DNA from 3 places in the Streptosporangium sp. CA-115845 genome. Region 2 is predicted to be linked to each of the others. Evidence: riboswitches for the same ligand, from Rfam matches in the RefSeq annotation. Region 2 holds a riboswitch; each other region holds the start of a gene.
What was found. Region 2 has a riboswitch for S-adenosylmethionine ahead of ACQP0P_RS46385 (aminotransferase class V-fold PLP-dependent enzyme). Riboswitches for the same ligand answer to the same signal wherever they lie in the genome.
Positions count from the first base shown of each region.

Region 1 (3,268 bases), 2.8 Mb from region 2:
ACGCTGGGCGCGGGCAGCCTGGCCTCGACAAGGGTCGTGGCCGTCACGCCGCCGGGCACGGTGGGGCTCTGTGCCCGCCAGCGCCTTTCGTGGTGGTCGACCTTGAGGTCGGCGCCGAGGAAGGTGACCACCCCTGCCCTGGCCAGGGCGCGCAGCTCCGCAAGCCGGGGTCCCGGCGGGCCGCTGGCGAGGTAGCTGAAGAACCCGTGGAACCACGGATCGGAGATGCCCAGCTCGGCCAGGACCCCGTAGACGGAGAGCAGCCCGAGGATCAGGGCGTGGTCGGCGCTGTGCGCCGGGTCGGCGCGCCGCTCCAGGTCGACCGCGAGGTAGCCGTGCATCCACTTCTGCAGCCCCGCCCGGTCGCCGAACCTGATGCCCTCCAGCGGCCGGTCGAGCCGGTCGAAGTCGAGCCGGTCCAGATGCCGGGGCACGGCCGTACGGATCAGCTTGCGCATCCCCGGGCCGCGCCACTCCTGGTCGGCGAACGCCTCCGCGAACGCCGCCCAGTCCAGCCTGGCGCGCTTGGGGTGGGCGGTGATGAGCTCGTGGTAGTACGCGAGGGCGAGCTCCTTGGCGACCAGCGGCCACACGTCCCGGCGGAAGTTCCACGGGCCCTCGCCCAGCGCCTCGCGGGTGAGGAAGCGCGGCACCGGCGGGTGTGCGCCCCCGAAGGGGTAGCCGGTCTTGGAGTGGTACGGCACGCCGCGCCGCGATCCCACGTGCAGCAGGGGTTCCCGACCACCGGGCAGGTAGACCAGCTCCCCGTCGTACTCGCGGACGAACCGGCCGCCCCGGCCCGAGGTGAGCAGCACCATCAGGTCGACGAAGGCCAGCCCCATCCCCCGCACGATCACCGGCTCTCCGGCGGGGATGCCGTCCAGGTCGAGGTCGGCCGCGTATCCGGTGGGCAGGTAACGCAGCCCGCCGCGCGCGGCCAGGTCGGCCAGCGCCCGCTCCTCCCCGCTCGGGGTCACGTCGCCGTGTCCCTGGGCCAGGATCACCGCGTCGACCTCGATCGTCCGGCCGTCCTCCAGCCGTACCGCCTGGCCGCCGGGGATGTCGGCGAGATCGACGGCGCGGACCGGGTGCACGTGCACCCGGACCCCGCGCGGGGCGGTCGCCACCGCGTGCCGGAAGACGTGGGAGAGGTAGCCGTTCTGGGCCGGGCGGGAGGCGAAGGCGCCGGGGTCCCCGCCGAGCCACTCGGCCAGCGTGGGGCCTGGACGGATCGGCCCCTCACAGCGCACCGACTCGTCGGTGAAGAGCGTCACGTCGGCGGCGGCGGAGTTCATCCAGAGCAGTTCGGGCTGGTCACGGCGCCAGACGCGGCCGCCCCCCGGCGGGTGGGGGTCGATCACGTGGACGTCGAGCGAGGGCCAGCCGAGCAGGTCGGCGGCGTTGGCGCAGATGCGCTCCACCAGGCAGGTGCCCGTCGGGCCGGCGCCGACGACGGCGATCGAGGCGCTCATACGGCGGCTCTACGGTGCGGCCGGTAGTGACCGTGGGTGTCGTACTCGACGGGGCTCGCACAGTTCAGTGTGCTGGTCTTCGACATGTGGCACTCCCGGACATGTCTCGGTGACCCCGGTGAGGGGTCCGCGCTTGCGGCACGCCGACCGTGCCGCCAGGTCTCCCCGGGGGCACCCCGCCGCGGTGCGAGGGTTGCCGGTCAGCCGGCCGGGGCTTCGCACTGACACTCTTAACCTATTTAGAAGGTAGGAAATACATAAATCTCTGTCAAGGCTTAATGTTGGGGAATGTCCTATGAGATGGTGAAGGTGGTCTACCGCAAATACGACGGATCACTGCACTGGAACCACAGCGGCCTTCTGCTCGGCGAGGACGAACACGGGGTGTGGACCGGCTGCGCGGCCAACTCCGTCGGCCGCAAGGGCCACGGGCCCGAGGTGGCCTCCCCGCACGCCTTCGTGATGCTCTTCCCCCGCGACGCCTGGTGGACCGCCGCCTTCAACTCCGCCCCGCACAAGCACGAGATCTACTGCGACATCTCCACCGTGCCACGGTGGAGCGACGGCGAGGTCACCATGGTCGACCTCGACCTCGACGTGATCCGGACGCGCCGTGACCTGGCGAGGGGGCGCACGCGCCGGGTCTTCCTGGACGACGAGGACGAGTTCGAGGAGCACAGGGTCAGGTACGCCTACCCGCCCGACGTGATCGAGAGCGCCCGCGCCTCGGCCGCCTGGCTGATGGAGGCCGTCACCGCGGGCACCGCCCCCTTCGGGGCGGCGCCGCACTGGCTCTCCCTGGTCACCTGAACGCGCCCGTCATCGGACGAAACCCTCGGCGTTTCCAGCCCGGCGAACGCCGGGAGTGCTCACCGGCACCATCTTCTTGGCGGACGCCGAGGGTCTTCAACGGTGCCGCCTCGCTAACGAACGCCGGGCGTGTTCCCCAACGCCGCGTTGAGAGCTTCGGTACGGGTCGCCGTTCCCCAGAGCCACTCGATGGTGGCCTCCCTGCGCCGGTCAGCCAGCCATTCGCCGAAAAGCCGCTCCTCGATCAGGGCGCGGGTGGCGTCGTCGAGGACCGCGGGCCGGACCTGAAGCACACGCGCGACGGCGAAGCCGCCTTCGAGGGGGAAGGGGCCGAACACGTCCCCTGCCGTGAGCGCCACAGCGGGCAGGTCGCGACGATACGTTCCTTCCATCTGACAGAACGCCGCGTTGTCCAGCACCTCCCTCGCGGCCAGGGCCACCGGGTCGGCACTGTCGCGCAACCGCAGGAACGCATCCCGCGCGGCTTCCGCTCCCGCGTACCGCAGCCGCAGGACGTGCAGCCCGTCGAACTCGTCGCGGCAGGCGTCGAAGGCGGCTTCCACGCGCCCGGCCACGATCCGCCGACGTAGACGCCCCGCCGCGGCTTGCGCGGCGACCAGTTCCTCCAGAGCGGCGAGACCGAGCCCGCGCTGTGCCATCCACTCCTGGGTGGCCGGCACGGTCAGCAGACCCCTCGCACGACGGAAGGCATCCATCGCCTCCTGGAGCTCGTCGTCCGTGAACTCCGCCGGCTCACTGGAAACCTCCTCCTCCACCAGATAGGCGTTGACCAGTCGTTCTGCCAACCGGACGTCATCCCACAACACGTCCAGAATGGAGATCGCGTGTTCCATGTCCAGGTTGATCCCGTTGATCCGGACGACGACCTGGTCCCCCGACGGCTGGCCACCACGCAATGGCCAGGGGAGAGCCCGGTCCGAGGCGAGGGCCAACGAGATCGTGCCGTCGGCCGTCTTGATCAGCAG
Region 1 is NZ_CP191988.1:2,522,652-2,525,919, reverse strand. Features, by position in the region: gene ACQP0P_RS13705 (FAD/NAD(P)-binding protein) at 1-1,472, opposite strand, end outside; SAM riboswitch class IV at 1,597-1,708, opposite strand; gene ACQP0P_RS13700 (DUF402 domain-containing protein) at 1,761-2,282, shown strand; gene ACQP0P_RS13695 (TIGR04500 family putative peptide maturation system protein) at 2,396-3,268, opposite strand, start outside.
Region 1: linked by a shared signal. The riboswitch ahead of ACQP0P_RS13705 (FAD/NAD(P)-binding protein) and the one ahead of ACQP0P_RS46385 (aminotransferase class V-fold PLP-dependent enzyme) in region 2 are both predicted to bind S-adenosylmethionine.

Region 2 (3,268 bases):
GACCTTGGGGCGGAGCGCCTCGACCATGCGCGGGGTGAACGCCTTGGAGACCAGGCGCCGGAGCCGGGTGTGCACCGGCGGCTCGACGTCGAGCATCCCGGCCCTGACCACCCGCCAGAACGGGTCCTGGAACTCGGGGTCGTCGGGCCTGCCGAACTCGGCGTGGGTCGCCACGTGCAGGTAGGAGCGGCCGAGCCGACGGTCGCGCAGCAGCGCGTTGACGTCGGCGTGCCGGGCGACCAGCCACTGGCCGGTCGGTTCAAAGAAGCTGACCGGCCGCTGCCGCCTCAGCTCGTCGTAGACGTCGTACGGATGGGCGACGAATTCCGGATTCCAGGGATCAAAGAGCACAACGACATCGTAATGTCGCTGTACGCCCTGATATGCCCGGACCTGGGAAGACGGATGCCGACTGGCTCCACGGCCGCCTCGGTTCGCCCCTTTGGTCCCCGAGGTCGGGCGCGCCCCTCTCCACCACGGGCGAGTGCGCCGTCACCCCAGAGCACGGCCGATTCCCGGGACCAGACCGACCCGCCCAAACCCCGGGACCGACCCCACGACAAGCGAGAACGCCGTCACCCCAGAGCACGGCCGATTCCCGGGACCAGACCGACCCGCCCAAACCCCGGGACCGCCCCCGCGACAAGCGAGAACGCCGTCATCTCAGACCTCCGCAGGCTCCTCCGGCTCCTGGGAGCGGGCCCTCTTACTGCGCACGCGGATGTTCAGCAGCTCCACGATGAGCGAGAACGCCATCGCGAAGTAGATGTAGCCCTTGGAGATGTGCTGTCCGAGGCCCTCGGCGATCAGCAGGACGCCGATGAGCACCAGGAACGACAGGGCGAGCATCTTGATGCTCGGGTGCTTGTCCACGAAGCCGCTGATCGGGCCGGAGGCGAAAAGCATCACGAGCATCGAGACGATCACGGCCGCGATCATGACGCCCAGCTGGTCGACCATGCCGACCGCGGTGATGACCGAGTCGAGAGAGAAGATGATGTCCAGCAGCATGATCTGAATGATCACCGAGCCGAAGGTGGCGACCGCCTTGGTGCCGCCGTGTTCGGACTTGCCCTCCATGCTGTCGTGGATCTCAAGGACGCTCTTACCGAGCAGGAAGAGCCCGCCGCCGAGCAGGATGAGATCTCGTCCCGAGATCGGCTGACCCAGGACCTCGAAGAGCGGCGCCGTGAGCCTCACCACCCACGACAGCGCCAGCAGCAGCAACAACCGGCTGACCAGGGCCGCGAGGAGGCCCAGCTTGCGCGCCTTGTCGCGCTGCTCGGGCGGGAGCTTCCCCGCCAGAATCGAGATGAAGATGATGTTGTCGATACCCAGCACGATTTCCAGGGCGACAAGGGTAATGAACCCTATCCATATCTCCGGGTTGCTCACCCAATCCAGCATCGATTCCTCCAGACGTCCTGCTTGATCGCCGCCGGCACGACGAGACCCGTCGTTCGACTCTTTTCTTCTTCTACCAGGACAAACGTCCCCCGCCGTCCGGCTCCTGCGGTCCACTGCCCAGACGAACGGGATTCACCGGGAGTTCCCGAATGTGCCAAACATCGCTTGCGAATTTCGGACAGGCGTCGGTTATAGTTCCCCCGTAGGTCATGAGTGCCAGTGACAAGCCCCGGCTCGCTGGCCGGCAACCCTCGCGTCCGCGGCGGGGTGCCCCGGGTGAGGACCTGGTCCGGCACGAGGTGTGCCGGGCAAGCGCGGGCTCCAGGCATCCATGCCATGGGTTGGGGTCCGATGACCTCGAAGGAGCCCTGGCGTGTCCGCACTGACGATCTTCACCACCACCACAGCCGCCGACGCAGCCGACGCGGCCGACGCGGCCACCCCGGTGACCGTCCCCGCGACCCGTACGTCCGGCGATCGGCCGATTCCCGCTGTGCTCGGCTCCGACCTGGAGGTTCCGGTCAGGGGCGGCAGGCTCGTCCGCTACGCCAACCTCGACTACGCCGCGAGCGCCCCCTGTCTGGAGCCGGTGAGCGCCGCCGTCGCCGCCGCGCTCCCGGCCTACTCCAGCGTCCACCGAGGCGCCGGGTACGCGTCCCAGCTGACCACGGCCCGCTACGAGCAGGCCAGGCAGACGGTGCGCGCCTTCGTCGGTGCCCGTCCCGGCGACTCGGTGATCTTCACCAGGAACACCACGGACGCGACCAACCTGCTGGCCCGCAGCCTGCCTGAGGGCACCACCGCCGTGGTCTTCGACACCGAGCACCACGCCTCGCTGCTGCCCTGGGAGCGTGCCCTGCGGCTGCCGGCCCCCGCCTTCCCCGGCGAGGCGGTCCGCGCCGCCGACGAGGCCCTGGCCTCGGTCGAAGGTCCCAAGCTGCTGGTCGTGACCGCCGCCTCCAACGTCACCGGGGAGCTCTGGCCGATCGCCGCGCTGGCCCACATCGCCCACCGCCACGGCGCCCGCATCCTCGTCGACGCCGCGCAGCTCGTCCCGCACCGCCGCCTCAACCTGACCGCGCTCGACCTGGACTACGTGGTCTTCTCCGGCCACAAGCTCTACGCCCCGTTCGGCACCGGCGCGCTGATCGGCCGTTCCGACTGGCTGGCCGACGCCGAGCCGTACCTGCGGGGCGGCGGGGCGGTGAAGGCGGTGAACGACGACGAGACCGAGTGGCACGACGACCCCGAGGCCCGCCACGAGGCCGGAACCCCGAACGTCCTGGGCGCCATCGCGCTGGCCGCGGCCTGCGACGCGCTGACCGCCACCGGCTGGACCCTGCTGGTCCGCGAGGAGGAGCGCCTCCTCGACCGGCTGCGCGCGGGCCTCGCCTCCGTCCCCGGCGTGCAGGAGCTGTCCCTGTGGGGGCCCGACCACCCGCGCGTCGGCATCGTCTCCTTCGTGGTGGACGGCCGCACCGCCCGCGAGGTCGCCGAGGCCCTGTCCGGCGACTACGGCATCGGCGTCCGGGACGGCAAGTTCTGCGCCCACCCCTTCGTACGGCACCTGCTGGACGCCAAGGACGGCGGCTGCGACGACCCCACCGCCTCCGCGGTGCGCGCCTCCATCGGCATCGGCACCACCTCCGAGCACGTCGACCGGCTGATCACCGCACTGCGGGATCTTGCCTCGCGCGGCTAACGTGACAGCATGGACATATGAACGAGCCTCGCCGTGAGCTGAACGTGGGGATGGGAGCGGGCGCCGCCGCCGTGCGGGAAGCGCACGGCAAGGAGCTCGCGACCGAGGACATGATCCTCAACATCGGGCCGCAGCATCCGTCCACGCACGGTGTGCTGC
Region 2 is NZ_CP191988.1:9,764,795-9,768,062, forward strand. Features, by position in the region: gene ACQP0P_RS46375 (cytochrome P450) at 1-351, opposite strand, end outside; gene ACQP0P_RS46380 (TerC family protein) at 664-1,407, opposite strand; SAM riboswitch class IV at 1,613-1,728, shown strand; gene ACQP0P_RS46385 (aminotransferase class V-fold PLP-dependent enzyme) at 1,781-3,109, shown strand; gene ACQP0P_RS46390 (NADH-quinone oxidoreductase subunit D) at 3,127-3,268, shown strand, end outside.

Region 3 (3,268 bases), 310 kb from region 2:
GCGCTCGGCGACCGTTTCGGCGGCTCGTGGCTGATGGGAACCATTTCGCAGACTCTCGTGGTGGCCACCACCGACCCCGCCGACCTCCCCACGATCGTCGCGGCGGGCGCCAGAGCCGAACTCGTCAAACGGTCGCTGACCGAACTCGCCGGGCTGATCAGTGACCTTAACGTGGACCTGCCGGGAAAAGGCGGAGGGGGCGATGTGCGCTTCGTCGACGCCAGGAACAACAGGATCGTCATCCTGTCGAAGAGCCCTCTGGCAACCGAGGATCTCGTGGAGGCCGTGGGGGCCGACTCAAGTGTGGTGAAGGTGGTGCCGTCCACCGAGCGGCCCCGGCTCCTCACTGACGTGCAGGGCGGCGACGCCTACTACATCGGCACTTCGAATCGTTGCTCCGTCGGTTTCTCGGTGATGCGCGGGGCCCAGGCGGGTTTCGTCAGTGCCGGTCACTGCGGTAAGACGGGTGATGCCACCACCGGTTTCAACCGGGTGCCCCAGGGGGTCTTCCGGGCGTCGTCCTTTCCCGAGAACGACTATGCCTGGGTCGCGGTGAACGCCGGCTGGACGCCCAAGCCGGTGGTGGGCGACGGCAGTGGCGGTACCGTGCCCGTCGCGGGCTCCAGGCCGGCCCTGGAGGGGGCCTCGATCTGCCGGTCTGGCTCCACCACCGACTGGCACTGCGGCCTCGTCCGGCAGCTCAGCGCCAGTGTCACCTACCCCCAGGGCACCATCCACGGCCTGACTCGTACCAGTGTCTGCGCCGAGCCGGGTGACTCGGGTGGCTCGTTCATCTCGGTGGACCAGGCCCAGGGGGTCACCTCCGGCGGCTCCGGCAACTGCACCTCGGGGGGTGTCACCTACTTCCAGCCGCTCGACGAGATCCTCACCGCCTACGACCTGACCCTGCTGACCGGCGGCGTCGCCACCCCACCAGGCGGCGTCCCGTCCGCTCCGGCGGTCTGCACCGGCTATCCGAAGGTCTACACCGGCATGCTGAACAACGGCCAGTCCGTCTCCCAGCCGAGCCGGTACTACCGGGCCGCCGTCGCCGGTACGCACTCCGCCTGCCTGGACGGCGGTGACGGCGTCGACTTCGACCTCTACCTCCAAAGATGGCAACGGTCGAGCTGGGCCACCGTCGCCACCTCCGACGGCGCGGGTTCCGACGAGCAGATCAGCTACACCGGCCCGCCCGGCTTCTACCGCTACCGGGTGGTCTCGGTGAGCGGCTCCAGCCCCTACACGCTGAGAGCCAAGGCACCCTGACCTGCCTGCCACGGTCTGGCGCGGGAGGTTTCACGGGACGTCCACCGCGACGCGGTGCCTGCCGGCAGCGGCGGCGCGCCTCCCGGGGCCGGGGCGCTCTGTCCGGCAGGTAACACGTCATGTCTCGCAGAGTGAGACAAGTGGCCGGGGCGGCGGTACGGCGATGTAGAGTGCTTAAGACCTGCGTGTCAGGTTTCCAACTGAATATTTGCTCATCCAGAGGGGTGGAGGGATCGGCCCTGCGAAGCCCCGGCAACCATCCCGGTTCAAGACTCGTGATCGACACGAGGTCGGCCGGGACAGGTGCCAATTCCGGTCTGTGACCAGGGTGGTCCGCAGACGAAGATGAGGGAAAGGCCTCGCTTCATGGCGCTCGCAACCACTGAGAACACCACCGCCTCGCTTGGTCGTGTCGAAGACACGCAAAACCAGCCCTTCGGCCCCGCCGTGGCCCTGTCCTGTCGCGAGTGCGGTACCCGCTACGACCTTGGCCCGAGCTTCGCCTGTGCCGAATGTTTCGGGCCCCTTGAGATCGCCTACGACTTCGGGCGGGTGACCCGGGAGCAGATCGCCGAGGGGCCGGCCAACATCTGGCGTTACCGCTCGTTGCTGCCCGTCCCCGCCGACGTGGCCGCCAAGCCCAACATGGAGCCCGGCTGGACCAGGCTCGTCAACGCCGGCAACCTCGCCCGTGAGCTGGGCATGCGCTCGCTGCACGTGAAGGACGACTCCGGCAACCCCACGCACTCTTTCAAGGACCGTGTGGTGGCCATCGCCGTCGAGGCGGCCCGTAACTTCGGCTTCCACACCCTCTCCTGCTCCTCCACCGGCAACCTGGCCGGTGCCGCTGCCGCCGCCGCCGCGCGGGCCGGGCTGGACGCCTGCGTGTTCATCCCCGCGGACCTGGAGCAGGCCAAGGTCGTCATGGCCTCCGTGTACGGGGGCAGGCTCATCGGCATCGAGGGCACCTACGACGATGTGAACCGCTTCTGCTCGGAGCTCATCGGCGACGAGCTGGGCGAGAAGTGGGGCTTCGTCAACGTCAACCTCCGGCCGTACTACGCCGAGGGCTCCAAGACGCTGGCGTACGAGATCGCCGAGCAGCTCGGCTGGCGCGTTCCCGACCAGATCGTCGTGCCGGTCGCGTCGGGCTCCCAGCTCACGAAGATCGACAAGGGTTTCAAGGAGCTGATCGAGCTCGGTCTCGTCGAGGACAGGCCGTACAAGATCTTTGCGGCCCAGGCCGAGGGGTGCTCCCCGGTCTCCGCCGCCTACAAGGCGGGCCACGACGTGATCCGCCCGGTGAAGCCGGACACGATCGCCAAGTCGCTGGCGATCGGCAACCCCGCCGACGGCCCGTACGTGCTGGACATCGCCCGACGCACCGGCGGCGCGGTCGAGGACGTCACCGACCCCGAGATCGTCGACGCGATCCGGTTGCTGGCCAGGACCGAGGGCATCTTCGCCGAGACCGCCGGAGGTGTCACCGTCGGCGTGCTCCGCAAGCTGGTCGCGGCGGGGAGGCTCGACCCGGAGGCGGAGACCGTGGTTCTCAACACCGGCGACGGTCTCAAGACCCTCGACGCGGTGGCCGCCGAGGCGCGCCCCACCGCTGTGATCCGCCCCTCTCTTGACGCATTCCGTGCGGCAATCGCCTAGAAATCATGAAAGGTACTGAACTATGAGCGTTTCTGTGCGGATTCCGACGATTCTCCGGACTTACACCGATGGTGCTGCCGAGGTGAGCGGAGAGGGTGAGACCCTGCGCGACGTCCTCCAGAAGCTTGACGCGGACTTCCCGGGGATCGGCGCCCGAATTCTTGATGAAACGGGTAAGATTCGCCGTTTTGTCAACGTCTATGTCGGAGATGAGGATGTCCGCTTCGCCGACAACCTCGACACGGCCACGCCCTCCGGCGTCCAGATCTCCGTCATCCCGGCGGTCGCCGGGGGCTGAGTCCCGCCCCGCCCGCGCTGCGCCGGTCGCGCCCGCCTCACC
Region 3 is NZ_CP191988.1:9,455,646-9,458,913, reverse strand. Features, by position in the region: gene ACQP0P_RS44875 (S1 family peptidase) at 1-1,269, shown strand, start outside; SAM riboswitch class I at 1,479-1,621, shown strand; gene thrC (threonine synthase) at 1,636-2,928, shown strand; gene ACQP0P_RS44865 (MoaD/ThiS family protein) at 2,951-3,226, shown strand.
Region 3: linked by a shared signal. The riboswitch ahead of thrC (threonine synthase) and the one ahead of ACQP0P_RS46385 (aminotransferase class V-fold PLP-dependent enzyme) in region 2 are both predicted to bind S-adenosylmethionine.